Regions from separate parts of the Butyricimonas muris genome, predicted to be linked through region 3. Evidence: riboswitches for the same ligand, from Rfam matches in the RefSeq annotation. Region 3 holds a riboswitch; each other region holds the start of a gene.
What was found. A riboswitch is a leader RNA that binds a small molecule or an ion and turns the genes downstream of it on or off. The one in region 3 is predicted to bind cobalamin.

Region 1 (12,512 bases), on a different contig from region 3:
ATGGGAAAGGAGAACATAAACGCCAGTACCGCTTACAAGTCGATATTTGACGCCATCTTTTTCCTACAAACAGAAATGTTTGTATCCACGTGGGATACTTGGGTATGAATTAATTATTGCTTTTTTAATATATAAAATTAATTCAAAAAACAGTTATGAAGAAGTTGTATTTATTATTTATCGTGTGGGGATTAATGATCTCATTGTTTAGCGCATGTAGTGATGACAAGGAGCAAGAGCCCCCTTATATTCCTACCCTACCGGAAGTTTCCATCATTAACGTGAGCGGAATCACTACTTGCCTTCCGAAAGAAACCGTCGAATTGAAAGCAAGGTTGCTCGATCCCACGGACGTTGCCCTTCTTTGGACACTCGAAGGGGAACAAGTTTCCACCGACTCTGTTTATAAATTCACTCCCGAAGATTTCGGAGAATACCGAATCATCCTCACGGCGACCAATTCCGTGGGTTCCGATGCCGACACATTGACAATCAACGTATCTGACGGTCAATTCCGTTTCGCCAACATAAAAAACTGGACAGGGGAAGGTGAAAACCGCTCTGCTCTCGCAATTCAATGGATCACCGGTACCAATATGCTAGAACCCGCAGATGACGAAGTTTTCTTTCTCGCATGGGGATATCGCTGGGAAAAAGGGACAGAACCTCTAGGTATTGATATGTTGCGGGCGATCGCGAAAAAAGATCCCCGCCTTTATGTTGCTAAATCGGGCAGTTATATTATCGGTTTTGGCTATGATGGAAATAATGACGGAAAAATTGAAGTAAGTAACGGAAACTTGACAATCACTCAAGACAACTTTGTTGACGGCTTCTATGAACTTTCATCCCAAGACTTTGATAATTTGAAACCCGTTGATCCGGAAGATTATTGGTTAGGAGGGCTATACGAAGCTTATGCCAGTTATTGGCTAGGACAGGGCAACGTAGTTCCGGATGCCGAAGAATTCGACTATTCCAACCTTTTCGTGATCTATCGTCCTTTGGAAGACCTTTCTTGGGATGCATGGACTCTGTCCCCCATTGACTATGAGGAGATGAGGAACACTCTACCCATCCCCCGTCTATTGCAAGCGGCAGAACCCAACAAAAAATAGTCATAGACTATCATTCTGAAAAACCCGATTGCTAATCAAATTCAAGCAATCGGGTTTTATTTAAAAAAAAGCTTACTAGCGTACTACGTTGTTATTCACATTTGACTATAAATTTTCCAAATTCAAAAAGACAACAAAACACATCTATCCAAAAAGTTATCCAATTTTTATTATAATAAATTATAATTCAAAGCATTAACAACACATATATTTCAAGGAAATTATTTTATTTGAAAACCACTATTGAAATACAATTATTTTATCATACATTTGCCATGCATTCGGTTCACTCCGGTGACGAACAGGGAAGCAGGTGAAAATCCCGCACTATACCCGTAGCTGTAAGCTCTATTCAACGCTTGAATCAATGATCCACTGTCACGCTGTCGACGGGAAGGAGATTCAAAAGCGAGAGTAAGTCAGAAGACCTGCCGATTGCAAATAAATTGGAGCTTTCGGGTGAAAAGCGAAAAAGACAATTCTCTGCCATACACGATCTTTTCTCGTGTTTTCCCCGAAGTATTTTTTTAATTATTAAAATTTTAATCATGGAAACATCAACCACGTTCTCAAGAATCGTGAAACGCAACGGGGAAATTTGCGATTTCAAACCGGAAAAGATTGAACAAGCTATTTTTAAGGCAACGAGAGCCATCGGACAGCCCGATCGTAAAACGGCACGTGCCCTGTGTGACAAAGTCGTGCAAATTCTTGCCGCAAGCACACCGGAAAAGGAACTCCCGCACGTGGAACAGGTACAGGACACCGTGGAACTGGTGCTGTTCCAACACGGCGACCTGCAACTGATGAAAACGTACTTGCTTTACCGCAAGCAACACGAGCAAATCCGAAACTCGAAGACCTTACTGACAAATATAGAGGTAATGGATAATTACCTGTCATTGAGCGACTGGAGAGTAAAAGAGAGTGCTAATTCCTCGTACTCGCTGCAAGGATTGAATCAGCATATATCCACACAAATCACCTCCAATTACTGGCTAAGCCAACTCTACCCGGAACGGGTATCGGAAGCGCACAAAAGCGGGGCGTTGCATATCCACGACTTGGGATTCCTAAGCGTCTATTGCGTGGGATGGGACTTGAAGGATTTACTTACCGTCGGATTCCGGGGAGTGGAGGGGAAAGCGCAAAGCAGCCCGGCAAAGCACCTTCGCACGGCTCTCGGACAAATCGTGAATTTCTTCTATACCATGCAAGGCGAGGCCGCTGGGGCACAGGCTTTTTCTAACTTCGACACGTTCCTCGCCCCCTACATACGCTTTGACAAGTTGAACTACAAACAGGTGAAACAATGCTTGCAGGAATTCCTGTTCAACTTGAACGTACCCACCCGTGTAGGATTCCAGACACCGTTTACCAATATCACGATGGATCTCGTCGTACCCGATTTCTTGAAAAACGAACATATCGTGCACGGGGGTGAAATCAAAGAAGAGGTGTACGGGGATTTCCAAGCCGAAATGACGATACTTAACAAAGCGTTCGCCGAAGTGATGAGCGAAGGGGATGCTTCCGGCAGCCTGTTCTCGTTCCCCATCCCGACGTACAATATTACCCCGGACTTTGACTGGAATAACCCGGAGTACGAGGGCATCTGGGAAATGACAGCAAAATACGGTATTCCTTATTTCTCCAATTTCGTGAATTCGGACATGAAGCCGGATGACGTGCGCAGTATGTGTTGTCGCCTTCGTCTGGATAAACGGGAACTCATGAAACGGGGCGGCGGTTTGTTTGCAGCGAACCCGTTGACCGGATCGGTAGGTGTGGTCACGATCAACCTGCCCCGCTTGGGATATGAAGCCGCATCGGAAGAGAATTTCTTCCAACGCCTGCAACACTTGATGGAAATCAGCAAGGAAAGTCTGGAAATCAAGCGCAAAATTATTGAACGCTACACGGAAAAAGGGCTGTATCCTTATTCCAAATATTACCTGCGTTACGTGAAAGAGCGTTACGGGTGTTTCTGGAAAAACCATTTCTCGACGATCGGTATCAACGGCATGAACGAGTGTTGCATGAACTTCCTCGGGGTTCCTATTTCACACCCGGACGGGATGGGATTCGCGCAAAAAGTGATGCACTTTATGCGGGATATACTGGCACAATTCCAAGATGAAACCGGTAATATCTATAACCTTGAAGCCACTCCGGCGGAAAGTACCTCTTACCGATTCGCTTTGCTCGACACGGCCGAATATCCCGATATTATCGTTGCCAACCAAGAACAATTCAAACAGGGTGCCGATCCTTATTACACGAACTCCACGCATCTGCCCGTGAACTTCACGGACGACCTGTACGAGGCACTCGACCAACAGGACAAATTACAAACGCTGTACACGGGTGGAACTGTTTTCCACGTGTTTACCGGAGAACACCGCACGTCCGCACAAGCGGCTAAAAACATGATTCGTAAGGTAACGGCAAATTTCCGCCTGCCTTATATCACGCTCTCGCCCTCGTTCAGCATATGCCCCTCGCACGGGTACATCGCGGGAGAACATTTCAAATGTCCGCGTTGCGGGGCTTCCTCGGAAGTGTACAGCCGGATAGTAGGGTACATGCGTCCCGTGAGCCAATGGAACAACGGGAAACGAGCCGAGTTCGACGACCGGAAACTGTTTGACAAGAGCGTCCGGGAAAAAGAAAGCGTACTATGCGAATAGGAGGATTTGTCAAACAAAGCCTAATCGACTGGGAAGGCAAAGTATCCGCAGTGATATTCACGAAAGGTTGCAATTTTCGCTGCGGTTACTGCCACAATCCATCTCTTGTACTGCCGGAATTACTCCGGCAGACACAAGACTTAAAGGAAGAGGAGATATTCGGTTTTCTCGATAAACGATTAGGGTGGCTTGATGGGGTGGTGATATCCGGGGGTGAACCGACATTGCACGAAGACCTGCTCCCGTTTATCCAAAAAATAAAAGCTCTCGGGTTACCCGTGAAACTCGACACGAACGGGTCGAATCCGGAGCTTTTACAACAACTGATTGCAGGACGATGGATAGATGCCGTGGCAATGGATATCAAATCCTCCCTCTCGCTCCCCTGCTACCGAAAGGTAAATTACACGATGACAGCCTCGTTGCTGGAAAAGATACAAGAGTCCATCCGGATTATCAAAACCTCCGGACTGGAATACCAGTTCCGGACGACGGTTATCCCGCAAGTGCAAAGCCCCGAGGACATCCAAAACTTACAGGAAAAATTCTCAGGTACACACTATGTCATGCAGGAGTTCCGGGACGGGGATATTCTGGATAAATATATACACGAATAAACGAAATAATATTACTTTTACACACCCATTTTATATATCAAGATTATGCAGAAGTTCATTTTATTATCCATATTATTTATCACGGCAATCACCGGATACTCACAAAAACGTATCGTATCGCTTGCCGCCTCCATCACGCAAAACCTGTATCTTTTAGGAGCAAACGAGGACATCGTGGGCTGCACCCGTTTTTGCATCACGGAACCGGCAGATTCTATTCCCGTCGTAGCGGATGCCGTAAACGTGAACATGGAGAAGATCGTAGCTCTCCGTCCCGATATCGTTCTCACCGGAGGACTTACTCCGCCTAAAGTTCTGGAAGGACTCGAACGCATGGGTATAAAGACGCTACGACTGGAACAACCCAAAAACTTCGAGGAGATATGCGAGCAATTCATTATTCTGGGAGAATTATCAAATAAGAAGACAAAAGCGGAAAGCACCGTGCAGGAGTGCAAAACACGATTGGAAGAAGCCAAGAAAAACATTCCTTCCGACAGATATCCCAAGGTATTCATGGAGATCGGATGCGACCCGTTGTATACCGCCCTGCCCGGATCGTTCATGCACGACTATATCCAACAAACCGGTGGGATAAATATCGCCAAAGACCTCGACAATGCTATGATATCCAAAGAATTTGTTCTTCTCCAAAACCCGGATATCATTTTCATCGTCGGCATGGGCATCGTGGGCGAAAACGAGATTTCCAAATGGAAAGAGATCAATAGCCTCAATGCCGTGAAAAATGACAAGCTATTCCCGCTTGACGACTACATTTGCAGCCCCACGCCCATCACTTTCGTGGAGACGGTAGAAGAGTTGATCAAACTACTGTATTGATCAGGCAATTTGTATCCCGAGCTTACGGAAATTCTTCGGCTGACCGAAAAGCACGAACACGTCTTTTGTCGTGAACACAAGGTCGGCAGGAGGATTGTCCATGACCAGCGTTTTACCGGCCTTAGCATCGTAACGCTTTAACGCTACCAGCTTTAACCCGAACTCTTCCTCGAAATTGGCATCCTCTAACTTTCGTCCCACGAAAGTGGAATGTACTTCCCACTCGATAATTAAATGGTCGTCGTCCACCACGTAAGAATCAATTGTCGTACCCAACTCCACTTTCGTGGCAAAGAAATCGGCATATTCCCACTCGGGGTTTACGATTTCCGTGATTCCCATAGACGTTAAAATCACCTTGTGCACGGGAGAGATGGAACGGGCTACGATACGCTTCACCCCAAACTGCTTCAACAGCGCTATCACGAATAACGAGGTTCCAAAATCCTTACCGAATACCACGAACACTACATCCACGTCCAGCAACGGCAAGGTCTGCAACGCTTGGGCATTCTTCACGTCCAACGCTACAGTGTTCGTGATCGATTCCTTGTACAAATTGATCTTACTAATATCCGAATCGACGCCCAATACTTCATTCCCCCGCTTTGTCAACCGTTGTGACAGAGCAAGCCCGAAATTTCCCAGTCCAAATACAATACACTTCATAATAATTGAAAATTGAGAATTGAAAATTGAAAATGAAAAACATATTTTCCATTTCCGAGATTCAATTCGTTATTATATATCATTACCTTTTCCATTTATATTATCTGTCCAAATTATTATTCACGTCCTACTCTAATCATTTTCAATTTTCAACTTTCAATTTTCAATTATTAAAGTATTACCGTGTCGTCCGGATAAGTGTACAGTTTCACTTCCTGCCTGCGGATAAAGCAAGCCAGAAGGGTGAGCAAACCGACACGACCGACGAACATCGTGAGGCTGACGATCAGTTTGCCCGCAACACTCAGATGCGGAGTCAGATCCATGGTCAATCCTACCGTACCCAAGGCGGAAACGATCTCGAACACGGCTTGAGTTATCGTGGCTGTCGGTTCCAAGATGATAATAGCGAATGTACCCAGAATAATCCAAAGGATGGAAAGCACTATCACGGAATGTGCCCGATTCACGTTCTCCCGGGTCAGTTGACGATGCGCTACCACTACCCGATCGTTTCCCGTGAGATTCGCCCAAATATTCTTCAACGCGATCACGAATGTAGTTACTTTTATACCACCGCCCGTGGACATAGGAGCCGCACCAATCCACATCAACACGATAGTCAGAAAGATTGTCGTCGGGTGCAAAATGGATATATTCACGTTATTGAAACCCGCCGTACGGGGCGTCACCGCTCCCATGAACGAGGTCGCGAATTTACCCGTCAGGGACATTCCCTCCAAGGCATTGTGATTCTCGAATATCCAGAACAATCCCGTTCCCACGACCAGCAACACCAAGGTTGTCGGCAACACAATACGGGTTGTCGTACTCACGATACGGGGTTCATGAACCACCTTGTAATTCAGTCCCAACATACATTTTATCTGATTCCGGATTCCATAGTGCAGAAGACGCCCGTAATTAAACAAAATCGGGAACCCGATACCCCCGAAGATAATCAGAAACGCCAGAATAATCTGCAACCCGTACAGGTGGCGAATCAAGGGATCGTAGAGATTTCCCGGTAAAGTGGAGAACCCCGCGTTACAGAAAGCAGAGATCCCATGGAACAGGGAAAAAAAGATTTTATTCCCGACTCCCGCAACATCCTGTATCTGCAAATATACCAGATAGACACCTATTCCTTCTATAATAAACGTTGTCAAAACAATGTACACGACAGTCCTGAATATATCACTTAGGGAAGCCTCGTTCAGCAAGTTCTTCATCATCAATTGATCGTGAAAAGAGGTCCCGCTCAAAAACGACATGGCGAAAAAACTCGTGAAGGTCATTACCCCTATACCACCGACTTGAATCAGAAACAACAAAACGACCTGCCCCATTAACGTGAACGTTCCCCCGGTATCGACCACCGTCAATCCCGTCACGCACACGGCACTCGTCGAAGTGAAAAGCGCATCCGTGAAACTTATTCCCCCGTAGGTTGCGTTAGGCAACCTCAACAATACCGCTCCCAGCAATATAATAAACAGGAAACTCCCGGCAAAAAGAACTTCCGGCTTCACCCGGCTTCGTATCACGACAAATATCTGTTTAGAGAGCTGAATAATACTGAGCAGCAATACCACCCCGTAAGTCAATACACGCTCTATCTTGAATAACACGGGGCGTTCCGTTTCAAACCCCAGTGTATCGAAATGTTTGGATAACAAGGTTAAAGCGAACAAGAAGAACAGCACCAGCACTTCTACCCAAAAACCTTTTTCCGCTCGTAACAGTCTAAAATTAAACACGAACCGCAACAATCCAAGAGCCAGAAAAAGACGCATGATTTCCCGAAACACGTAATATATTTCGTGGGAATAAGTATCGGGCATCCTGAAACCGAACCGATAAATGACTAAAATAACAGCCAGAAATGAAGCAAGGAATAACAATACATTGCTTACCAGTTCCACCATTTTTTTGACAGACTTGTATATTTTCCTCGCTCTATATTGAAACTCCACTGAAAGCATAACATCTTTTTTTAGTTTTTAACGACAGCCCCCTGCACGAGGTTACAAAAAACGCAAAAAACTCATTTGCCCGGAGCATGTCAAAAGTCCCCGATACTAACCTGCTGGGCAAATGCGTAAAACCGCTTTTGCCCGGTCCATAAAGTCGAGCCTTCGGCTCTTAAGGTTCATAAAGTCCATAAGGTCACAGGCGTCCTTCGGACTGTGTTCATTGGCAGCAAAGCTGCCGTAGGCTAAGCGCCCGCAGGGTCTTATGGACTTTATGAACCTTATGGACTTTATAAACCTTTGACTAAAAGGGCGAAAGCGTTTTGCCGCATTTGCCCGATACTAACCTAGAAAGAACTTTCAAGTTTAACCAATATTTCGCATCTTTGCACTGAAAATCACTATTGAATTTCCCATGCAAGGAAAATATTATAAATGGATTCTATTTCTGGCTTTTTTACTGCTTCTCCTCGCGGGAAGTATTGTGGCAGGGCTTTGCTTCGGGGAGATTCGTTTTTCCATTCAAGATATATTTCAACTCTGGAACGGGGACCCGGAGGATGTTCGCCTGAACATCCTGCGTCAATTAAGAGTTCCCCGCATCATTCTCGGATTTATCGTCGGCGGTGCTTTAAGCCTGTCCGGAGTCATCCTGCAAGGAATCTTCCGCAACCCGCTCGTTGAGCCTTATACCTTGGGGATATCGGGGGGTGCATCGGTGGGAGTCACGGCTGCCATCGTCCTGTCACTACATACCCTGCACGGGAGTTTTATGCTTCCCCTCGCCGGGTTTGCCGGGGCTCTTGTCACGGTCATTCTGGTTTACACGCTCGGAGTCCGACGAGGTAATGTCCGCGTACACAGCCTCCTGCTGACAGGGGTGATGATTAGCTTTATCTCTTCCTCGCTCATGTTGCTGATCATGTCCGTCACCAAAAGCGAGAACTTGCACGGCATCGTGTTCTGGATCATGGGTTCTCTGAATGAAACCGACCCGACACTTATTGCGCTGATTTCCGTGACCAGTCTCGTCGTGCTATGCCTTGCTTTTCTATACACCCCGGCGTTGAACGCCATGCGTTTGGGGTCGGAAAGAGCCATACAATTAGGTATTAATGCCAACCGGGCTATCAAGGTTCTTTTTTTGCTCAGTTCCCTACTTACCGGAATATGTGTTTCTATTGTCGGGGTTATCGGGTTCGTGGGATTGATTATCCCTCAACTCATGCGTTTTATCATCGGTTCCGATTTTCGGATTTTGCTCCCGAGTTCTTTTATCGGGGGAGGTATCTTCTTGATTTTATCCGACATTTTCGCCCGAACGATTATTTCGCCCAACGAATTACCGATTGGGGTAATCACCGGAATTATCGGGGGTGTCATTTTCATCCTCGTGATGAGTAACACCAAAACGAAAAAAACGATAGACTGATATGGATAACGCGATAGAAATAGAAAACCTTCAATGTGGCTACAACCATAAATTCACGATACGGGATATCTCGTTCAACGTGGAACGGGGTAAATTGACTTCCATTATCGGTCCCAACGGGGCGGGCAAAACAACTTTATTCCGAGCCATCACCGGCATGCTACCCGTGCAACAAGGCACTATCCGGATAAACGGCACGGACGCATTCCGCATGACACATAAAGCAAGGGCAAAACAACTTGCCATTGTCAACCAGACCGTGGAAGCGGATTTTATCTCTATCGAGGACTACGTTCTCATGGGACGCCTCCCCTACCACGCCCCGCTACAACTTTTCGAGAGCAAGGAGGACTACGCCATTGCCGAAAAGAATATGCGATTAACAGGTATATGGGAAAAACGTGCAAAACTCATGAACCAACTTAGCGGTGGCGAACAACAACTGGCAGCCATTGCCCGGGCTCTCACCCAACAAACGGAGATTCTCCTGCTTGACGAACCCACTTCCCATCTGGACATATCACACCAGATGCGAATACTGAATCTCGTGCAACGCTTGAACCAGGAACAAAACCTTACCGTGTTGCTTATCATTCACGACCTGAACCTCGCCAGCGAATTCAGCGACCGACTGATTATGCTCAAAGAAGGAAGTATTCACTCGAGCGGCACCCCGGAAGAAGTATTGACTTACGACAATATCGAAAGCGTCTACGACACTCTGGTTATTACTCAAAGTAATCCTCTTTCGGGTAAACCCTGCGTGTTCCCCGTGTCGGATAAACATCACTTCATAAATACAAAATAAACAGCAAGTACAAGACAGACACAAGCCGCCAGATGATTCCATTGGAACGTCACTCCTTTGAAAAAGACCATGGAAAAAATAATAAAGATGGTCAAAGTGATCACTTCTTGAACGACCTTCAACTGCATTAACGAGAAAGGTCCCCCGTTCCCGATGAATCCCAGACGATTGGCCGGTACCTGCGCACAATATTCGAAAAGAGCGATACACCATGAAAAGAGGATAATACCGAAAAGCGGCCAGTTATCTATCCACTTCATTTCCTGCAACTTCAAGTGTCCATACCAAGCAAATGTCATAAAAATGTTTGAGACAATCAATAATAATATCGCATAAAGTCCTTGCATAGTATCAAATATTAATCCATGAAATGATCTCTTAAATCGACGCGAAAGTATAAAATTTATTATCTTTGTTGATAACGATTGGGACAAACTTTTATCAAGTACCAGAATCATGAAAGCAAATAAAATTCAAAAAATAGAAATCCGCAATATATGGGGAAAATATAATTTCCGGTGGGAAAACTTGAATCCGGACGTGAATATACTCACGGGTATCAACGGTAGCGGTAAGACCACGTTTTTTAATATTATCGACGCCTTGCTATCTGCCGATGTCAAACGGTTGAAATTGTACAATATCGAGGCGGAAATCATGATCGACGGTAACGAGATCAATTTCCGAAAAGATAGTTCCGTGTCTTCCATAAGACAAAAACTAGCTGGGGTAAATTATCTGAAAATAAGTACATTCGATGTGCCTATCCGCGATAGACGAAAAATGGGTAAGGAAGACAGTCCCCTGTTGAGCGAGTTAAAAGAGATCGTGTACAGCGTGGGAGAGAACAACAACTCCTTTTCCGATTATCGTCTTCGTGCCACGAACTTTCCTGAGCAGGCAGAGAAAATCAACCGCCGGATTCGCGATTTCTATGACACGGTGAATCATCTGTTTGCCGGTACCGGAAAAACGATAGAAATTGACCCGATGACTAACCAGCTTGTTTTCCGTGACGGCAACGAGCTTATTCACCTGTACAAACTCTCCTCGGGAGAGAAGCAATTGTTAATCATCCTGCTCCGGGTTTTTCTCATGGACGGACAACCTTATATCCTTTTGATGGACGAGCCGGAAATTTCATTGCACATCGAGTGGCAATACCGTCTTTTTGAAGAGATTCAAAAACTAAACCCGCATTGCCAGATCATCACGTCCACGCACTCCCCGAGCCTTTTCGGCGACGGTTGGGGTGACAAACTCGTGTTTATCGAAGACTTATTAATTCAGTGACTATGACTAATTTTAGATTTATGATTTCAGATTTTAGATTGAGCCTGCCTATCAATCGTAAATCGTAATTCATAAATCGTAAATTAATTAATTTTCAATTGTTATGTTTCGCCCTCCTATATCAAAAGAAAAATATTACTACCACGCTGCCAAACGCTTTATGATGGACGCACAGTTGTTACGGTGTCGTGCCGCCATACACGTGGAAGACAAGGATGATATTGTATTCTGGAGTACCATTTTCAAACATTTTCGTCCTAATGACCGATTTCACTTTATCGCCGGCTCCCGGAACGAGAAAGGACACGAAACCAAAGGCGTGACACAATGTTTGAAATACATCAAATACTTGAATCCTAAATTCTTTATCTGCATTGACAGTGACTATCGTTATTTATTGCAGGAACGGAATATAGATATCAACCATTACATTTTTCAAACCTACACTTATTCTTTCGAGAATCATCACTGTTACGAAGAGGGACTAAATGACTTATGCCGCCGGATCACCACGTTGCCCAATCATCTTTTTGATTTCAGGCAATTCTTGAAAGAATATTCGAATATCGTGTACAAACTATTCCTTTGGCATCTTTATTTCCTTGTTGCCGATCCTAAACGCTTCTCGATAGCGGAATTCAACGAACTGGCATCATTCGAGTGGCAACGCCGCCCCGACATCCGACAGAACGGACGCAAAGAGTTGAATATCCTAAAAAACAAGGTCGATCGCAAACTGGCACAATTACGTAGAGCCTATCCTAAAGCAGACCTTTCTATTCTGGAAGATAAATATAAAGAAATAGGATTGACGCCCGATACGACCTATCTTTTTATCCGGGGGCATAACGTGTACGATATGGTCTATATGCTCAACCGGGAAGTGTGCAAAAAAGTTTTACGACAAGCGAAAGACGCCTCCGCAGGAACACATCCGCGAGTTAATTTATTCGGTTACCGGAATAGTATTGATGACCAACTGAAGAAAAATATCCAGTTCGGGGCTTATCCCGCTATCTTGAAAATAGAGGAAGATATTCACACGCTGTTCTGACATCGGATTTTATTT
Region 2 (7,608 bases), on a different contig from region 3:
GGCATGACGCAGGGAGGTTTGTACGTGTTCGATGCCAACAACATCAATAAAGAGTACGCCCGGGTAATCAAGGATATATACAACGAGGAGTACACGAAGACGTGCCGGATGCTGATAGACAAAGACGGCATAATCTGGGGATTGATGTACCAGAAAAGGAGCGGTGTCGTGACAGGCATCACGCTGAAAGGCGTAGACCCGAAACGGGAAAAAGTAGTTAAATCGTACACCCTCCCCATCGGCGACTCGAGCTCACAGACACCGGGCGAGATTATCGGCTATATCAATTACAACCGCACGGATATCGACCCGACGGGAACATGGATATACTTCAACGTGAAAACCCGTGCGACAGAAGAAAACGCCAAGGGCGAAAAAGAACAGCAGAGCGTGTACCGGATGAACGTGACGACAGGTGAATTTGAACATTATTACGACCTGCCGGGCGTGGGTATGATGTACGGGTTCGCGGTTAGCCCCGAAGGCGACGTTTACCTGTGCGATTGTTTGGATTACACGGCACAAAGAGGTTATATCCGTCATTATCTGAAAGACGGGAGAAGGGTAAGCCACAAAGTGGGTGTTTATCCCGGGCAAGTGTATTTCCCCGGAAGTCAACGTTAAAATGCAGAATATGTTCAAAAAAATAACGATAGGATTATGTGCCTGTTTCACGCTGGGCAGCGGGATGCAGGCAGAGGCACAGCGGCGGGATTCGGTGGCGATGCACGGGACTCTCGACACGGTGCAGGTGGTGAGCCGGCGTATCCAACACGCCAACGAGGCAAATGCCGGGGCGAAGGTTAGCCGCATAGACCCGGAAATCATGCAAGCGAATAAAACCCGTTCGTTGGCGGAATTACTGACGGACTACACGGCTATTTATATCAAGAGCCTCGGGATGGGAGCCTTGTCGACCGCCTCCTTCCGTGGAGCCAGTCCCTCGCAAACACGGGTGAACTGGAACGGCATCAATATCACGCCGCCGATGTCGGGAACGTTCGATTTCTCGCAAATCCCGGTTTTCTTCACGGACAATATCAACTTGTATTACGGGAGCAGCCACGTGAAGAACGGGACGGGAGCCATCGGGGGAAGTATCAACCTATTCACCGACCCGGATTGGCGAAAGGGAGTAAGCGGGAAAGTGCTGGGCGAGTACGGTTCCTACGGCACGTACACCACGGGGGCACAAGTAAACACGGGCGGAGAGAAATCAAGTTTCAAAACCCGCCTGTATTACCAGCACTCGGATAACAACTATACTTATTTGAACAAGATTCTGACCAACGTCCCCTTCCGCGAGAAACGACAGGATGCCGATTACACGCAATGGGCGGCAATGCAAGAAGGTTATTTCCGGTTGTCGCGCTACACCCGGTTGACGGCAGTAGCATGGTATCAAGAGGGCGAACGGATGTTGCCCCCCGCGCTTGGGGTGGTGAACCAATCACACGAGAAACAGCGGGAAACGAATTTCCGGGCATACACGGGACTGGATTTCACCCGGGGTATACACGCCCTGCACGTGAAAGCGGCATGGCTGTACTACCGGCAGAAGTACGACAAATGGTACGCCGGGGGGATGTTCGACCCCGAGGGTACTAAAAATCAATCGCAGACGTGGCAAGGCATTGCAGACTACACGTGTACCCCGCGGGAAAATCTCGTGCTGGGGACAAGCCTGACTTACTCGCACGATTTGATACGGGTGAGCAGTTACATTGATATTGACTCGTCGAAATACACGCTGGGCGACGTGGATTATGATATCCCGGTGGTGGAACCGCCATTCCACCATCACCGTAACGTGCTGTCGTGGCAGGCATCGGCGTTGTGGACCCCGGTGGAATGGATGATGCTGAACGGGCAGTATATGTTCGAGCAAAACGATAGCCGGGGAGTATCCACGTGGTCGGCGGGCGTGGTATTCAACCTGTGGGAAAAAGAGTTGCAGGTAAAGGGAAATATGGCTTACAACTATCGGTTCCCAAGCATGAACGACCTCTATTGGCGACCGGGAGGCAACCCGGAGGTGAAGCCGGAAGACGGGTACTCGTATGACGCTTCCGTGGCTTACCGGAAACACTTGTACCGGGGGTTATCGCTGGACGCAGAGGTATCGGGCTACTTGATGTATATCGACAACTGGATACTATGGTTGCCCAAGGACGGGAATCAATGGGTGTGGACGCCGCAGAATCACCGCAACGTGCGCTCGGAAGGCGTGGAACTGTACGGGAAACTGACATACGAGATGGGGGATTTAAAGGTGAACGCATCCGGTAATTACAGTTGGTCGCAATCCCGTACCCGCAAGAAACAGCACGAGGACGACGGCTCTTACATGAAGCAGATTCCTTACGTGCCACGCTTCAAATGGAACGTGCGGGTTGCCGCCGATTACCGGGGAGCCTTTTTCTCGTGGCAAGTGACTTACATCGGGCGACGCTTTATCACGACTGACCAAGCATACGCTACTGACCCCTATTCGGTACACAATATATTGGCAGGCTACCGTCACGAGTTCCGTAACGGGATGAGCCTCACCCCGCAGATACGGGTGGACAATCTACTGGACACTTATTACGAATCCACGCAGTACTACCCGATGCCGTTGCGAAACTGCCTCGTGTCACTGATGTGGGAATTTTAGAGGAAGAATAAACAAGTTATATAATATTACATGATGAAAATTAGAATTATGAAGAAGTTTTATTTAGCACTTTTGTTTTTGGGAATATTTGTAGGATTCTTGAGTTCTTGTAGTGATGATGACGATAACTGGACACCCGTACCACCGACCGTAACCATCGAAAGCGAGAATGGTAGTTTTTCGACGCTCCCGATGGAATCTATCGTACTGAAAGCCAAAGTTGACAACCCAACGGAAACAAGTTTGGAGTGGTTTGTAAACGGGGAAAAAGTGGCAACAGATTCTATTTATACCTTCACGGCAGAAAGCATTGGAAATTATAACGTTTCTGTTATAGCATACACTACAAATAGCCGCAATCACGCTTCCACGTCAATCGAAGTTCACGGGAAATACAAGTATGGTACTTTTATCGTAAACGAATCACCCATGGGCAGTCCCGGGAGTTTAATTTTCATTAATCCTAAAGGAGAGGTGACAGATAACGCCTATTACCTTGAAAACGGAGGTGACTTGGGAAAGCAAAGCCAAGATCTATTCATCAAAAACAATAAAATGTATATTCTTTCACAAAACGGGGGTGATGACGGAGGCTTTTTAACCATCCTCAATGCAGAAACATTGAAAAGGGAGCGAAAATTTCAGGAAGAACTTAACGGACAGGTGAGTATGCCTAGCCACGTGGCAGTACTAGGAGATGATGACATTTACCTACGTGACAATAATGGAATAAAAAGATTTCAACCATCAAGCGGAACCGTCATTCTTATTGAAGGCACAAAGGGTGCTCGGAAAAATACAATGGCTGTTGCTGACGGGAAAGTTTTTGCCACAGTAAAAAACACGGTTGTCGTAATTGAAGCAGGTAAAGATGCAATTAGCAATACGATTGAATTTGACGGGAATGTTTCCGGTGTAATTAAAGCATCCGACGGGAATCTTTGGGTTTCCGATGCATCCGGGAAAATCACTAAAGTTGACCCGAAAACATACGCTAAACTAGGAAGCAGCACTGTATCAGAGGAAGCAAAAAGCCTTCTGAACCCATCATACGCAGCAGCCCCCAGCATTACAGCCAAAGGGGACACGCTATACATGAGTGCCCTTAAATCAACAATTTACCGTCATATTTTCAGCACGGGAGAAACGAAATTAATGGTGGATGCCAAAACGATGGTCGACAACGTCGGTATCATTTACAACACGTGCGCTGTTCACCCGATTACCGGAGAAGTTTATCTAAATTCCATAAAAGGATACGGCCAAGACTACAAGATTAATAACATCAGTGTATTCAACTTTAGCGGGGATGAACCAGAATTAAGTGCAAATTACGAAAATCACACGGCATTCCCCGCCGGCACATTCTTCACTTATAATTTTGAATAAACGGTTCATGAAAAAGAATTTACTTTATATATTAGCTATTCTGGCTATCACGGGAATGTGGAGTTCCTGTAGCGATAATGATGGCGGAGAAGATGAACCGGAGATGCCTCTTACCGCACCGGAGGTGTCTGTACAGAACTTGAGCTTGAAAAATGCTATTCTTCCCGCAAAAGCAGTAAGATTAAGAGCGAATATCATCAATACCACGCATGCTGACCTGCAATGGTTCGTGGAGGGGAAGGCAACATCAACAGACACGATATACGAATTCTCGTCCGCCACAGAGGGAGAGTATAAAATCAAGGTGACGGCATCCAACATCTTGGGCGAGGCATCGGACAGCACGTATATCACGGTACAGGACGGTTTCAAAATCTCGGATGTCAAAAACTGGACGGGCGAGGGCGAGTGCCGCTCGGTGCTGGCGATACAATGGGTAAAACCGGAGGTGGAGGATTTATTGCACCCGACAGACGAGGATGTCTTTTTCCGGGCGTGGGGATACAAGTGGAATAAACCGCAAAAAAGGGAAGATACCCCCACAGGAGAGGAGATGATTATTGCCATTGCCAAGGAAGATCCCCGTTTGTTTGTCATCGTTCAGGTCGACGGACACGGGACTGCCATCAAAGGATTCGGCTATGACGGCAACGGTGACGGAAAAATCTCAATTGAAAGCGATGATTTCGTGCACAACAAAATAGAATACAAGGGGATTTCTTTGACAGAAGCGGATTTCACGAATGGCATATACGTGCAAAAACAAGAGGATAACATTGATGACGTCAGGGTTACCAGCGAGGGCGACTGGTGGATGGGCGGCTGGTACGTGGCTTATGCATCCTACTGGTTGGGATACGGGGAAGCCGTACTGGAAGCGGAAGAGTACGAGTATTCCAATTTCTACGCCAGTAACCGGGAACTGGAAGACGAGTGCTGGGATGCATGGACATTCTCCCCGATTAATGACGCAGAACAAAATATCCTACCCATACCCCGCTTGTTGAAAGCAGCAGCCATCAAATAGCAATAGCATATTCCAAAATACTTAACTAAAAAATAATTTTATACTTGAGCTCCCGGATGATCCGGGAGCTTTTTTACTTCCACATCATCAACATATTTCAAGAACAGGCTAAAAGGATATCGCTCTGGATGTAAAATGTAAAAAAATACTTGATTATTTAACATCATTCCTCTATCTTCGCGAAGAATAATGGAAGTGAGTGGTGTCCCGATTCGCGAATCGCGTTTCGGGATGAAAAGGGAATCAGGTGTAAATCCTGAACAGAATCCCCTGCTGTAAGTTTCACTGTACTTCCCGGGCATACTTTATCCACTGTCCCCGACACGAGGGACGGGAAGGAAGCCCCGGAGAAGGAAACGAGTCAGAAGACCTGCCACAAGCTAATATGTTTCATGTTCAATGGGAAAGGAGAACATAAACGCCAGTACCGCTTACAAGTCGATATTTGACGCCATCTTTTTCCTACAAACAGAAATGTTTGTATCCACGTGGGATACTTGGGTATGAATTAATTATTGCGTTTTTTAATATATAAAATTAATTCAAAAAAAACTATTATGAAAAAGTTGTATTTATTATTTATCGTGTGGGGATTGATGAGCTCGTTGTTTAGCGCATGTAGTGATGATTGTGATTGTATTCCATACCAACCAGAACCGGAAGTACCGACAGCACCTGTCGTAACAATTACCAATAGTGAATACACCATGCTACTAACAGATTCTATCGTTTTCAGAGCAAATATTACCAGTGAATTACCCGCCACTTACCTTTGGACTATCGGAGGACAAGAAGTATCCACCGACTCTATTTACGTGTTCAAGGCTGATGCCGTAGGCGTATACACGTTACAAGTAACAGTCACTAACGAAGCCGGGAATCAAATTCAATCGGTACAAGTTATCGTAAAAGAAATCACCAAAGAAGAAACCCCTGAAGGAAAATACAAAAATGGGACATTCATCCTGAACGAGGGGCTAATTGGAACGTATGGTTCTTTGATTTTCATCAACCCAGATGGTAATATTACTGACAATGTCTATTTTCGAGAAAACGGGAAACGATTATGGTCTCTAACTCAAGACTTATTCATTCATAATAACAAGATGTATATTATCGCCCAAAAAGGGGATGATGCCTCCATGAATTACGGAGCAATCACCATTCTCAACGCAGAAACCTTAAAAGAGGTATTCTCTTACTCATTCCCCCCAGAATTAGGATTTACTTCTCCTACCCATATCGCTGTTTTAGGAGAAGATAACATATATATACGAGATGAGAACAGCATAAGTGTCTTCCATCCCTCAGACCTTTCCATGACAAGAATAGCCGGAACAGAAAAAGCTCATAAAAATACAATGGCTGTCGTAGACGGAAAATTATTTGCAGCTATCTATAATCAAAAATCCTTAGTCGTTATTGAAAAAGGCAAAACAGAAATTACAACCACGATTGAATTCGATGGAAATGTATCCGGAATTATCAAATCATCGGATGACAAATTATGGGTATCGGACGAAAGTGGTAAAATTTCAAAAGTAGACCCAAACTCCTACGAGATCATAGCCTCGAATCAATTAACTGGAGAAGCCGCAGAACGATTGAAACTCAATCCCCCAAGTAGTCAAGCCGCCGCTCCTCATATTACCGCCAAGGGGGATACACTATACATGAGTGCCACAAAACCAAGCATATACTTCCACATCTTCAGCAAAGACACAACAGCCCTAATGGTTGATGCAACCCAATATATTCCAGCCTCTCCGGACTATTTTGAAGCCCAAAATTTTCAAGCATACAATACATGTGCAGTGGATCCTGTCACGGGCAGAGTTTTCTTGAACACGCTTAAAGGCTGGGGAGGATTACGGCACAACAACCATATCTCAATTTTTGATTTTACCATTGTTGTTACTTATAATAAATACACGAAAAAATATAAAAATACAATTACACCAAGACTTTGTAAAGATTACGCAAACTATTTAGATTATCCTGCCAATATATATTTCACCCACAATTTTCAACATTAAAATTCAGAAACAATGAAAAATCTTTTAAATTTGATTTTCGCTTGCATATTTGCAAGTTTTATCTTGTCTTGTAGCGAAGACATGTACACACTACCGGAAAACGAGAAGCTAACAGAAGTCAACACAACTCTTTCAAGAGCTTCTGAAAACCTTCAGCCTGTTACTAAAATCAGTGATATTCAAAACTGGACCGGCACAGGCAGCAATAGTTCTATACTTGCCATCCAATGGGTGAACGCAAAAGATATCACCAAGCCTCAAGATAATGAAATCCATTTTTTAGCATGGGGATATTACTGGGATAGTCCTACTCCAACAGGAATGGACATGGTTATGGCTATTGCTCAAAAAGATCCGCGTTTGTATGTGGTTGTCGGAGAACAATGGGGAGGTATCGTTATAAAAGGATTTGCTTATGACGGAGATAACGACGGCTTTATCAAAATTTGTAAAGGTTCAACAGTTGTTTTAACTGAAGAAAATTTCACAAATGGCATCTA
Region 3 (12,512 bases):
TTGTCAAGTTGGGCAACCGTGTAGAGTTTGTTGTACTCGTAATTGTCCATGTAAAGGTCGAGGGAGATGTACGCTCCATCGTTCATGAAGTATTTTCCGCCCAAGCCGAAATTGTAGTCCATGTAGGTGAGGTCGTATTGGTACGCCCCGTCGTTTTTCTTTTCTTGTACCGGACGATTTACTTCCCGGTTGAAATAACTTCCTTGCGCGCAAAGTTTCAATTGCTCGTTGGGCGCGTAAGTGAAGTGTTGGGTAACAATATTGGAATGGAATTTACTGGATGATTCGCTTCTCGTGGGGATGACCGTGTCGCCGCTGATTTCATTGGGGTTTAATTGCCATCCGCCCATCTGCCGCCTTTGGTAAGAGGTGGAGGAAGTAAATTTGCCGAAATTCAAATCAACACCGGCATTTTGCGAGAAGCTGGATTCTCCCCCGAAACGGGTTTTCGACTGCACGCTAATCGGGTCTTTCGGTTGTTCGGTGATAACGTTGATTACCCCGGCGATAGCGTCCGAACCGTAGAGGGCGGAAGCCGCACCTTTCAATATCTCGACGCGTTTCACCCGTCCCATGTCGATACGCGACAAGTCGGTATTGTTGGAAACATCTCCCGCCACTTTCTTCCCGTCGACGAGAATCAAGATGTATTTATTACTCATGCCGTTGAGCGTGAAGTACGAGCCCATGACCGTGGGGCGAATATTGAACGCGGGGTTCAGCAACAGGAGGGCGTCCTCGAAGGAGTTTACTCCTGCCTGCCTTAAGTCCGACCCGCTAATCACTTCTACCGGGACGGGCGAATCTTTCAATCGGCGGTGGGTTCCTGTTCCCGTCACCACGACCTGATTCAAGTTTACCGGGGTGGCGAGTAACTGGAATAATATGTCACTTTTGTTTCCGTTCACTTTCATGGAACCGACCTCGTAGCCGGAGTAGCTGGCACGAAGCGTGTAAGTCCCGTCGGGTATTTTTTCCAGAATGAATTCGCCCTTGTTATTCGTGGCGATACCGATGCTTGTTCCCACCAACCGAACATTTGCCCCGGCAAGGGCTTTACCGGTTTTGGCATCTACAACTTTCCCCTTTAAGGTGATTTCTGCAAAAGCGATGCTCGCTAATGCTACTACGAATAATGTAGTCAGCGCTACAAATTTCTTCATGTAAGATTAAGTTTAAAAGTTCATAATGGTACTCCTGACCCCGGGAATACGCTATTACCTGTTTTGCTTTGGCAGGTCTCCTGACTACGCCTAAGAAAAGTACCTTCCCGTCCGCGAGGACAGTGGTGCAAGAACCTTTCTTTGAATCCCCTCCCGGGGAAACGGGCATCACAGTAGCGGGCACTGTGTCGGATTCTAACCGACTTCCCTCTTGTGCGCTAATTGGATATTAACACATCACCAAAGACTCCGCGAATGTATGCAGATTCCATTAAAAAATACAATGAAACGGGGAAAAAATTAATTAATAATTTGTAGGGGGATTAGTGGTAAAATAGGATATAGAGAAATTACATCTCCTTTGATTGTGTTGAAAATCTGAGTGTTGTAAAGAAAATAAAAAAGTCATGCAAGAAATGCATAATATAGAAAAATATATTACTTTTGCCCCTGTTTTGGTGCGGAACCTTCGCTCATGAAGGCGACGCTTAATAGGGAATCCGGTGTGAATCCGGGACTGTACCCGCAGCTGTAAGTTCCTTTACAAGGGATTTTGTACTTCAAATGTCACTGGTGTAACCACCGGGAAGGCAACAAAATCCGGAACAAGTCAGAAGACCTGCCGAACGATGATAACCATAGCTTTCGGGAGAAAAAGCGAGAGGGAAAATACGGATTTTACCTTGAAACTCATGTTACCCTAAAGACTATGTTAATAATGCTTTATTCATTATTAATATATAGTTTGTATGAAAAAAGTTGTTGTATTGGCATTATTGCTGTTCGCGTGTGTCGGCTCGCTTTTCGCCGAGGATGAAGACAAGCGCAAAAAGAAAAGTATCACGGATACGATTTTTCGTATCGATGAAGTAAGTGTGCTTGAAAAAAGAAAACGTATCGATTTGTTGGGGTTGGATGTACCGTTGCGCTTTGTCCCGATAACGGTAAGTAAACTTTCCGGGCAGATGCTGGAGCGTAAAGGTATCGTGAATCTGGAAGATGCCGTGAAGTTTTTGCCCGGGATTATTCACAAGACAAATCAACTGGGGGCGTTCCAACGATTCTCTATCCGGGGACAAGGGAGCGCGCTTATCATGATCGACGGGATGCGGGACGAGCGAACGGTTAGCCAGAATGTTCCTTACGGGGACTTGTCATCCGTGGAGTCCATCGAATTAATAAAAGGACCCGCTTCGGTGTTGGCGGGACATTCTGCCATGGGAGGGGTTTTGAACATCGTGCGCAAGAAGGTAACACCGGATTTTTCAGCTAATGCCCGGATTAGTTATGGTAGTTGGGAAGAAAAACGGGCTACATTGGGTTTCGGGGGAAAGTTGGTGGGACCGCTTGATTACCGGGCGAATATCCATTATTCCACGGGCGACGGTTACCGGCGCACGAACGCGAATCGATTCTCCCTTTATGGGGTTTTAGGTGCGAATGTCGGCAAAGTAGGGAGATTGGAAGTGAGTGGCAGTTACGCGGATGATAAGTACACGACTGAAATAGGGGCCGCACCGACCGTGCGTTATGATGTGTACGAAGTCGGTAAGGATACCGGGCCTTTTATGAAGAACGGAGAACGGCATCCTTATGCCGATTATCACGAGATATATAATGATTATGCGAATAATCGGATGAAGCGTAAAGTATGGGACGTGACGGCACGGTACACTCACGTGATATCCGAGAACATGACATTGCGAGAGAGGTTTACTTATTTCCATAGCGATTTGGATTATTGCTGCGTGGAAGGATTGGGGTACCGGACTTCGGAGGAATCTATTTATAAATGGTATTATACCTCGAAAGGTAAAACGACCTATATAAATCTGGATTCTGTGGTGCGAAATAAACCGTTGAACTTTAACCCGGATCATAAACAATTGAGTAATGTGCTGGAATTGACAGGTAACGTGGAGACCGGATTCGTGAAACACCATTATACATTGGGGTGGTCGTATTTCGCGTTTGATTTTGTACAGTATAACGGGTACGGGAGTGATGATTTGTGGGGACCCGGATTGGGTGCTGTGTTGGCATTGAAGAATCCGCAACTGGTACAAGGCTGGTGGGATTCCAAAATTTCAGCTGCAAGTCTGAAAACCGATAGAACGCATGCCGTGTATTTGCATGATGTGATGGAATTTAGCGACCAATGGAAGGTGATGTTGTCCGGACGCGTGGATTTTTATAACTATAAAACGGCAACAGCAAAGGTTTTGGACGGGAAACAGGACTACAAGAAGGAGAACCGTTCGGAATGGAATAAAGTGAAGACTTCCGCTTTCACGTATCGGGCGGGAGTGGTGTATTTCCCTGTGCCGGAATTGTCATTTTATGCTTCCGCTTCTTCTTTCTTCAATCCGGTGGTGAAGTTCTATAATCCGGATATTATGTATTTGGATAGAAAGGGGAACGAGTTCAATCCCGACACGGATGGCGGAGAAGTGTTTAAGCCGGAGAAAGGAATTTCGGCAGAAGTCGGGGGGCATTACACGTTGAATGAATGGGTGGATGTCAACGCTTCAGTTTTCTACACGAGTCGCTATAATATCGTGAAGAGTTTGGGAGATACTACTGTAGTGGTCGACGGCAGCACCGTGACGAGGAATATTCAAGGGCAAGTAGGTCGAGGTATGTCAAAGGGATTTGATTTTGAGATTGTGGTTCGTCCTCTTCCGACGCTTCGGTTTACGACGGGATTGAGTTGGGCGGAATATCGTTTGCGACAGATAGCGGAGAGCGGACGATTCTCGAAATACAAGGAAGAGAATAAGAATGTGCGTGAAACAGGTGTGCCTCGTACAACTTTTTACGCGTATGCCGATTACACGATTCCCACGGGGGTGTTGAAGAACTTGTCGTTCCAATTAAGCGGAAATTTCAAGGATAAGGTGTTCTCCGATATCAAGGAACGAATTTACACTCCGGCGTTGTGGCTGATGGATGCGGGAATATATTACACGATTAAAGGGCATGTGAATCTGGCTTTGAATATTAATAATTTGTTTGACAAGGAGTATTTCGAGAAAACAACTGTACTGGGAAAACCCCGGAATTATCAGGCATCCGTGTCATATACTTTTTAGTTTCGCCGAAGGCGAAAGTTACAGGTTGGCAGGTTACAAGTTAGTATTTGATTTGTAACCTGCTAATTTGTTGTTTATGAAATCTGTGGAAATATTTTGCGGGGTAGACGTCAGAATGCAGACTTATTGGCTACTTTTGTCAAAAAATAGAATAGTCATTATAATATAAGAATATGAAAAAGTTTGTATTGTTTTTATTTGTTTTGGTCTTTGCTGCCCATGCGGGTGTTTACGCGCAAGATACGGTAAAGCAGGATACCGTGAAACCTGAAGGGTATAAGTTTACGGATATTAAGAGATTGCCCGCTACTTCCGTGAAAGATCAGTTTCGTGCCGGGACTTGTTGGTCGTGGTCTACGGCTTCTTTTCTGGAGTCGGAGATGATGCGACAGGGAAAAGATTCGGTTAATCTTTCGGCTATTTATTTCGTGAAGCATGCTTACAGTGACAAGGCGGACAAGTATGTGCGTTTGCATGGTGTGTTGAATTTTGCCGTGGGTGGTGCTTCGTCGGATGTTATTAACATGGCGAAGAAGTACGGGATTGTGCCTCTTGAGGTGTTCAAGGGTTTGAATTACGGGGAGCCGAATCATGTGTTCGGGGAGATTGACGCCGTGTTGAAAGCGTACGTGGAAGCGGTGGTCGAGAATAGAAATAAACGTTTGAGTACGGCTTGGAAGAAAGGGTTTGATGCTATTTTGGATGTTTATCTTGGCGAGGAGCCCGAGAAGTTCGAGTACAAGGGGAAAGAGTACACTCCTCGGACTTTTGCCGACGAGGTGGTGGGCTTGAACATGGACGATTACGTGAACCTGACCTCATTCACGCACCATCCTTTCTACACGGAGTTTGCCTTGGAGGTGGAAGACAATTGGTCGTGGGATAAGGCTTACAATATTCCGTTGAACGAGTTGATGCGGGTTATGGAGAGTGCGATTGATAACGGGTATACCTTTGTTTGGGGTGCCGACGTGAGCGAGAAAGGATTCGCCACGAAGGATGCCGGGGTGGCGGTGGTGCCCTCGACCGACACGAGAGAGATGACCGGGGCTGAAATTGCTAAATGGGAGAAATTACCTAAAGAACAACAGACGATGGATGCTTTCAAACTGGCTCCGGCTCCCGAGAAAAAGATTACCCAAGAGATGCGACAAGAGGAATTTGATCGTTACCAGACGACTGATGACCACGGTATGCACGTTATCGGCAAGGCAATGGATCAGAATGGAACCCCTTATTTTATCGTGAAGAATTCATGGAATAAATACAATAAGTTCGGTGGATATTTCTACGTTTCTTATCCTTATATGGCGTTGAAGACGATGGATATTCTGGTACACAAGAACGCGATTCCGAAGGACATCAGAAAGAAATTAGGGATTTAATGTAAGTTTATTATAAATGAAACCGCCTCGTAATGGGGCGGTTTCTTAACAAATTTATGAGAGGTGTTTATTATTTCTTCGCGGGATGTAAGTACCAATCCGGGTTCTTTTCTCCCTTTGAACTTGCCCAGCTTTTGAATTTAGGATAAAACTCGTCAATATGTACAGCTTCTGTCGGAACCACGTAATCTGTTATCGGTAGGTCTATGGCGAAAGGATAATCGTTGTCGCTCACGTAATAATTCGGTCCGATAAGATTGCCATCTTCGTCGAGGCTACTATGGTCTTGATATCTTCCGAAATAGGTCAGATCAGCAAGATCGGTAGGGGGATAGTTCGTGAGGTGTACTTCCTGTATCGGGTTTTTACCGTTTTTATTCGGGCTGACACGGATAAATGGATTGTAGAAATGGGGATCTTGCATAGTTTCGGATGTCAATCCTTTTGCTTTTATTGTCACTGTAATAGGTCCGCTTTTCACGGCTTGTTCCATGTCATCAAAAAGGATAAATGTGGCATTCGTTTGCCCTGATTCCATGTTGTTAAAAATATTCTCGGCTTTGCTGCCGCCATTTTCAATTTTAACGTCAGACACGCTGGCTGTGAGAATTCCAATTTGATACCCGAATCCGCTTTTGATTTGTCCGCCTCTGTGTACCGGGGTGTAAATATCTTTAAGTTCGGTAACGTTATTGTTCTCATCGACAGTGAAGCTTCTTTCGTAAGTAATGACAACGTCATTCATGTCGTAATCACCTTTGTTTGGCCACAAGTCTTCAAATGCGAGAGTCCCTGTTCTAACAGTCGTAACGGGAGGAAATTCCTCCGGTTTTGTGGTCGGTTTGTCTGAAATATCAATATCGCCGTCTTCGTTTGTTAAGAAAAAGAGAACGTCTTTATAATCGTAATCTACGCCGCTCCTGTTATCACCATCTTCAAATCCAAGGATGATGTTTTTGGTTTCTGTATCATATAAACTTACACAACGTTTCTCCTCCATCATATTGAATTCGTTATTTGAGAACCAGTAAGATTTCCCCGAAAAATCTACACCTCCTGAATAATTGAAACCATCACTGATGATAAACCATCCGATAGTAGTACCTTTGGGAAAAGTTTCTGTAGCGTTACCATCTTTATCGTAGTATTTTAAGTTCATTCGCATACCATATTCTAAAGGAGGCCACAGCGAACACTTGGGGAATGCGATGTATTTAGGTAGTTCCATAAATTCTTTGCCATCTTTGGGGGCTTTTCCCGTTTCATAATAGTAGTATCCCAACGTGTTTTCGTATTGAGCTGCTTCCCCTGCAAATACTAAAGTTACACGTGTATCCTTGAGCACGTTAATATTTACTTCCTCTGTTGGTTTGGCATATTGTGAGTTATTTTTACCGGGAAGCAATGTGCTCTGAATACGGTTAAGAATACCTTGGGCGCTGTAAGATTCGTCAGTAGTGATTTTCAGTAGGTTATCAGGAAGTCCGTCACTATCCCATGAATTTATTGTTTTGACGTTATATGGGTTATACGGGTCAATTTCTCGGGCAAGTTGTTTGCTTGCTTGTTTTGCGGATTGATTCTTTTTCAAACTTGCGATATAGTCCTCTGAATTAAACTTTATACCGGATTCAGTGACATCAATTTCTACGCAGGTCGGTAGACCGTATGATTCGGAATAAAGATAAACCTTGGAAGTAGCTATCGGTAGATTAATCTTCCCGGTGCGTTTGCTATTTCCATCGGTATAAGTTGTCAAGAGAGAGTTTACTCCTTCTTTCTTTTTAGAAACTCCGTTTTCAGTTTCCAGTGGGTTCTTGTCGTAAACTTCAAATACGGCTTTGTTGCCTTTAATACCATAGTCCACTGCTATTGGAATAACTTTTGTTGTTGCATAGTCAAAAGCATCCTCTATCGGGGTGTTTTTGTTGGGGTTGTAGACATCTTTTTTACATCCTGTAAAAAAGAAAGTACATGCAAATAGACACAGCACATACACGCTTAGTTGTTTTTTGATTTTCATCCTCTTTCGGTATTGAATATTTTTACAAAGGTATATAAAGAATATTCAAAAATATGTCTATATAGGTATATTTTGGAAGATGTTTAATATAAAATATAGAGGATAAGTATTTTTTAACCTTCCCAAGTGAGGAATAGTCTATTATTGGGATGATTCACTATTCAATGAATGATTGTGCTATGTTTGTTTTGTGCGTTAAAAATAAAGGAGAAGTTGAAAAAGATTTTGTAAGTTACAAGAAAAATATACTAGGGTTTGAATTTGCATTGTATCTTTGCAATAAACAAATGATGGATGATTATGCGTAAACCTCAAGTATTGATTGGTGCGGCGACTTCCGGCAGTGGGAAAACGACTTTCACGTTGGGATTATTGCGATTGTTGAGGAACAGGGGAATGAAAGTGCAGCCGTTCAAATGCGGTCCGGATTATATTGATACGAAACATCACGCGATGGCTGCCGGAGAGGAGGCTGTTAATTTGGATACTTTTATGGCTTCTTCCGAACACGTGCGGCAGCTATATGCACGTTACGGGACGACATGTGACGTGTGCGTTACAGAGGGCGTCATGGGATTATTTGACGGGTATGATAAGATGAAGGGAAGTAGTGCTGAGATTGCCGGTTTGCTGGGGATTCCCGTGGTGCTGGTGTTGAATGCCAAGTCGACGGCTTATTCCGTGGCACCCGTGTTATACGGGTTCAAGCATTTTTATCCGGGGATTCGTGTTGTCGGGGCTATCTTTAATTTCGTGGCGTCGGAGTCGCATTACGCTTACCTGCGGGGTGCTTGCGAGGATGTCGGGATTGAAGCTCTGGGGTATATCCCCAAGGATGAAGGGATTGTGATTCCTTCCCGTCATTTGGGATTGTCGATTGACGGGAGTTGCTGTTTTGACGAGTTTGCCAATCGGGTGGCGGAGGTGATAGCTAAAACCGTGAACGTGGAGCGGTTGTTGGAGATTTGTACGACGGATTTCCCGGCATGTGGAGTGAACGGGGACGCGGAACGGGGAGAGATGAAGATTGCGGTCGCGCGGGATGAGGCTTTTAATTTCATGTACCGGGAGAATATCGGGGCTTTGGAGCGAGAGGGGGAGGTCGTGTTTTTTAGCCCGTTGCATGATACCGTGTTGCCGGAAGCCGATTTGATTTATTTGCCGGGCGGGTATCCCGAGTTGTTTCTTGCCGAATTAAGCGGAAATGAAGAGATGAAACAGGCTCTTCGTGCTTATTGCGAGGCGGGAGGGCGTGTGTTGGCGGAGTGTGGGGGAATGATGTATTTGTGTGAATCTATTGCCGGAACGGATGGTGTCGCTTATCCCATGGTTGGGGTTTTGAGTCGGGAAGCGACCATGGAACCCATGAAGTTGAAGCTGGGGTACCGGGAAGTGGTCTTGAACGGTAAGGCGATTCGGGGGCATGAGTTTCATTATTCCCGCGTGAAACCGGGGACGGAAGAGGTGGTTCGCGTGGGAGAAGTGTACAATGCTAAAGGGGGAAGGGTGGATACACCTGTTTACCGTTACAAAAATGTAATAGCGAGTTACGTCCATTTTTACTGGGGGGAGTGCGGGATGGAACGATTGTTGAATATGGCGTTACGGGATTCGGAATGACAATTTGTCCCGTGGCGGGTATTTTTGACAGAGGGCATCGCGTGGCATATGTTTTGTTCAGCTTTATTCGGAGAATAGAATAAACTTTAAATAAAAGAGATATGATGAAAGAGAATTTAGTGAAAGCGTTTAACGCTCAGGTGAATGCCGAGATGTGGTCTTCTAACTTGTATTTGTCAATGTCCGTGTATTTCGCCCAGAGTGGGTATCCCGGGATGGCATCATGGATGAAAGCACAGTCTAAAGAGGAGTTGGAGCACGCTTACGAGATGATTGATTTCGTGATTAAACGCGGTGGAAATATCGAGATTGGGCAAATCGACGTGGTACCCGTGGCATGGGGGACGCCGTTGGAGGTGTTCGAGCATGTCTATGAACACGAGTGCCATGTTTCTAAATTGATTGATGATTTGTTGGATGTCGCTATCAAGGAAGGTGATAAAGCCGCCCAGAATTTTATCAATGGATTCGTGAACGAACAAGTGGAGGAGGAAGATACCGCGCAAACAATCGTGGAGCGTCTTCGGAAATTGGACGGGCACAATCTTGTGTATATGGACGATAAGTTGGGGGGACGGAAATAGGGCTGTAAGGTCCGTAAAGTCTATAAGGTCCATAAAGTCCGTAAAGTTGAGCCTTAGATTCTTGAAGTTTTTGGTTTAATAGACCTTATGGACCTTACAGACCTTACGGACGAGAGGGGGTGCGCCCCCTCTTTTATATGATGGAATAAATGGTGCAAATCAGTAAGATGGTAACGAGGCACACGGTTTGATTGATGCGGGCGGCTCGTTTGTAATCCCTGCCGGATAGTTCCCGGTCGTTGCTGCCGATATAGGGTTTTTCGACGAGGATACCGTGGTAGATGTTGGGTCCGCCGAAGCGGCAATTCAAGATGCCTGCCATCGCCGATTCGGGGTAGCCGGAATTGGGACTGGCGTGTTGCCGGGCGTATTTTCGAATGAAGCTGAAAATGCCTTTTCGATAGCCGGATAAGGCCATCAGGAGAGCTGTCAATCGGGCGGGGATGTAATTCAAAATGTCGTCGAGATGCGCGGAACAGCAGCCGAAGTCCTTGTAACGGGCATCTTTGTACCCGAGCATGGAATCGAGGGTGTTTACCATTTTGTACATCATCATGGCGGGAAAGCCGCCCAAGGCGTAGAAGAATAGCGGTGCGACGACTCCGTCGCTGAGGTTCTCCGCCATCGTTTCCAGTACAGCAGTGTATATCTTTTTCGGGGGCAATTGACTGGTGTCGCGTCCCACTATCCATGAAAGGCGTTTTCTTCCGGCTTCCAATCCTTGCGTTTCGAGCGTGCGAATCACTTCCCCGCCTTCTTGAATAAGGCTATGGTTTGCCAGACCGTAGAAGACGAAAACGGAGGCAACGATGTAATAGACGGCGGGATGAATGAGCCAAGAACCCCACGCGAGCACTCCCCCCGTGCAGAGTGTGGCGAGAGGCAACCCGATAGCGATGAAACAACCTTTGGTTTTCCGGTGGTTCCCTTTGTTTAAATGTCGTTCGCACCAAGCGATGATATTCCCGAAAGCCACGATGGGATGGGGCAACTTTCTCGGGTCGCCGAAAAGTAAGTCGAGCAGGTACCCGATGACGAGGGGAACGATTATAATTGAAAATTGAAAATTGAAAATTGAAAATGAATTCATTTTAATTCTAAATTTTTTAGCGCGTTCACGAGCATTTGGTTTTTCTCTTCGGAGAGGGTGTTTATCCGGAAGTAGTGTTCATCCAATCCGCGGAAGTTGGAGGCGTCCCGGATTAGAATCCCGTGTTGTTCGATGAGATGTTGTTTCAGTTGCCTCGTGTCGAATTTCGTGTGCACGAGGAAGAATGAAGTACCTGAATTCAACGGGATGAAACCGGGGAGGTTGTCGAGTTGGTTGACCAATTGCTGTTTTCGTTTCATCAGTCGGCTCGTGTCGGGGAGTAGGTATTTCCCGTTTTTAAGTAAGAATTTACCGACCTCGATAGCCAGCGAATTGACGCTCCACGGGGATTTGAAAGCCCGGACGCGTTCTATCAAGGCTTCATTTCCCAGCATGTAGCCCAAGCGTAAGCCGGGGATGGCGAAATTCTTGGTCATGGAATGTATTATCAATAGATTCGGGTAGCGGGACAATAGCGGTTCGCAGGTTTCTGCTGTCGGGGCGAAGTTGATGAACGATTCATCCACGACAAGCGTCATGTCCGGGAATTGTTGCAGGATGTATTCTATTTGTTCTTGCGTCCAGATGTACCCGTTCGGGTTGTTCGGGTTACAGATAAACATCAAATCTCCCGCGATGGGTTGGAAGTTTTCCAAAGGGATGAATGAGAGTTGGTGTTTGTATAATGTACAAGCGTCTTCGTATTCGCTGAAAGAAGGTACCGGTAGTATCGTCTTTGCCCCCTCGAAAGCGTGGGCGATGAGGTAAAACAGTTCAGTGGCGCCGTTCCCGGCAATCACGTTGTGCGGAGTCAGGTTGTGGCTATTTGCCACCTCGTTTACAAAGGACTCGGCAGCGGGTTCCGGGTAATGGAATATCGTGTCGATTTGTGTCTTGAGGACGGAGCGGATGATATCCTCGTCCGCGTCGTACCATACATTCGTGGAGAAATTGGCTTTAATATTTGTTCCTGTCTGAAACAGGTCGTCACCATGTCCGTTTAGCATTGTTATTTGGTTTTAAGTGTGGAATATATATAGTCCATGTCAACACACGCTCGCACGTGCCGGGCTAGTTTGTCATATTGTTGTTCCTTGAACTCGGCGTAGTCGAATGTTGTAGGCGAGGCTTGGGTTAGACCTGCCGCCAAGTCATTCAGTACGACGTTGTTGTCCAAAATGCCGTGAAGGTAGGTACCCCAGCATTTGTCGCTGAGCAGGTAGCCGTCCGCCTGTTCGTCGGGTAGCCGGTTGAGAGGCGATGCGGATGCCCCGTCGAGCAGGACGGTGCGTCCCATGTGGATTTCGTACCCTTGGCAAGTTTCCGGGTAATCGCGGAAGTTGAATTGGCGTTGTCGTGTGACTTTCTCCGGTTCCATGACCGTGACGAGTGGAAGGATACCCAAGCCCGGTATGGCGGGTATGTCGCCTTCAATCTGGTCGGGGTCCTCGATGCGGGCGCCCAGCATTTGGTAGCCGCCGCAGATGCCGATTACTTTTTTCCCGTCTTTGTGGGCACGAATGATTGCCTCGGCGATGCCGTTTGCCCGGATATT

Region 1: another riboswitch for cobalamin. It lies ahead of ACK8P8_RS13535 (ribonucleoside triphosphate reductase); the one in region 3 lies ahead of ACK8P8_RS18295 (TonB-dependent receptor).
Region 2: another riboswitch for cobalamin. It lies ahead of ACK8P8_RS13550 (DUF5074 domain-containing protein); the one in region 3 lies ahead of ACK8P8_RS18295 (TonB-dependent receptor).

The regions. Positions count from the first base shown of each region.
Region 1 is NZ_JBKEIT010000007.1:278,535-291,046, reverse strand. Features, by position in the region: gene ACK8P8_RS13540 (PKD domain-containing protein) at 156-1,118, shown strand; cobalamin riboswitch at 1,384-1,568, shown strand; gene ACK8P8_RS13535 (ribonucleoside triphosphate reductase) at 1,667-3,808, shown strand; gene ACK8P8_RS13530 (anaerobic ribonucleoside-triphosphate reductase activating protein) at 3,799-4,425, shown strand; gene ACK8P8_RS13525 (ABC transporter substrate-binding protein) at 4,471-5,268, shown strand; gene ACK8P8_RS13520 (potassium channel family protein) at 5,269-5,937, opposite strand; gene ACK8P8_RS13515 (TrkH family potassium uptake protein) at 6,108-7,922, opposite strand; gene ACK8P8_RS13510 (FecCD family ABC transporter permease) at 8,326-9,342, shown strand; gene ACK8P8_RS13505 (ABC transporter ATP-binding protein) at 9,344-10,150, shown strand; gene ACK8P8_RS13500 (DMT family protein) at 10,129-10,497, opposite strand; gene ACK8P8_RS13495 (AAA family ATPase) at 10,607-11,443, shown strand; gene ACK8P8_RS13490 (DUF4435 domain-containing protein) at 11,547-12,497, shown strand; gene ACK8P8_RS13485 (carboxypeptidase-like regulatory domain-containing protein) at 12,507-12,512, opposite strand, start outside.
Region 2 is NZ_JBKEIT010000007.1:291,817-299,424, reverse strand. Features, by position in the region: gene ACK8P8_RS13570 (DUF5074 domain-containing protein) at 1-624, shown strand, start outside; gene ACK8P8_RS13565 (TonB-dependent receptor plug domain-containing protein) at 635-2,656, shown strand; gene ACK8P8_RS13560 (DUF5074 domain-containing protein) at 2,705-4,045, shown strand; gene ACK8P8_RS13555 (PKD domain containing protein) at 4,053-5,072, shown strand; cobalamin riboswitch at 5,256-5,464, shown strand; gene ACK8P8_RS13550 (DUF5074 domain-containing protein) at 5,630-7,108, shown strand; gene ACK8P8_RS13545 (hypothetical protein) at 7,121-7,608, shown strand, end outside.
Region 3 is NZ_JBKEIT010000012.1:72,396-84,907, reverse strand. Features, by position in the region: gene ACK8P8_RS18300 (TonB-dependent receptor) at 1-1,163, opposite strand, end outside; cobalamin riboswitch at 1,217-1,423, opposite strand; cobalamin riboswitch at 1,603-1,804, shown strand; gene ACK8P8_RS18295 (TonB-dependent receptor) at 1,913-4,255, shown strand; gene ACK8P8_RS18290 (C1 family peptidase) at 4,429-5,640, shown strand; gene ACK8P8_RS18285 (LruC domain-containing protein) at 5,711-7,663, opposite strand; gene ACK8P8_RS18280 (cobyrinic acid a,c-diamide synthase CobB) at 7,964-9,283, shown strand; gene ACK8P8_RS18275 (ferritin) at 9,385-9,867, shown strand; gene cbiB (adenosylcobinamide-phosphate synthase CbiB) at 10,001-10,957, opposite strand; gene ACK8P8_RS18265 (pyridoxal phosphate-dependent aminotransferase) at 10,954-11,964, opposite strand; gene ACK8P8_RS18260 (cobyric acid synthase) at 11,967-12,512, opposite strand, start outside.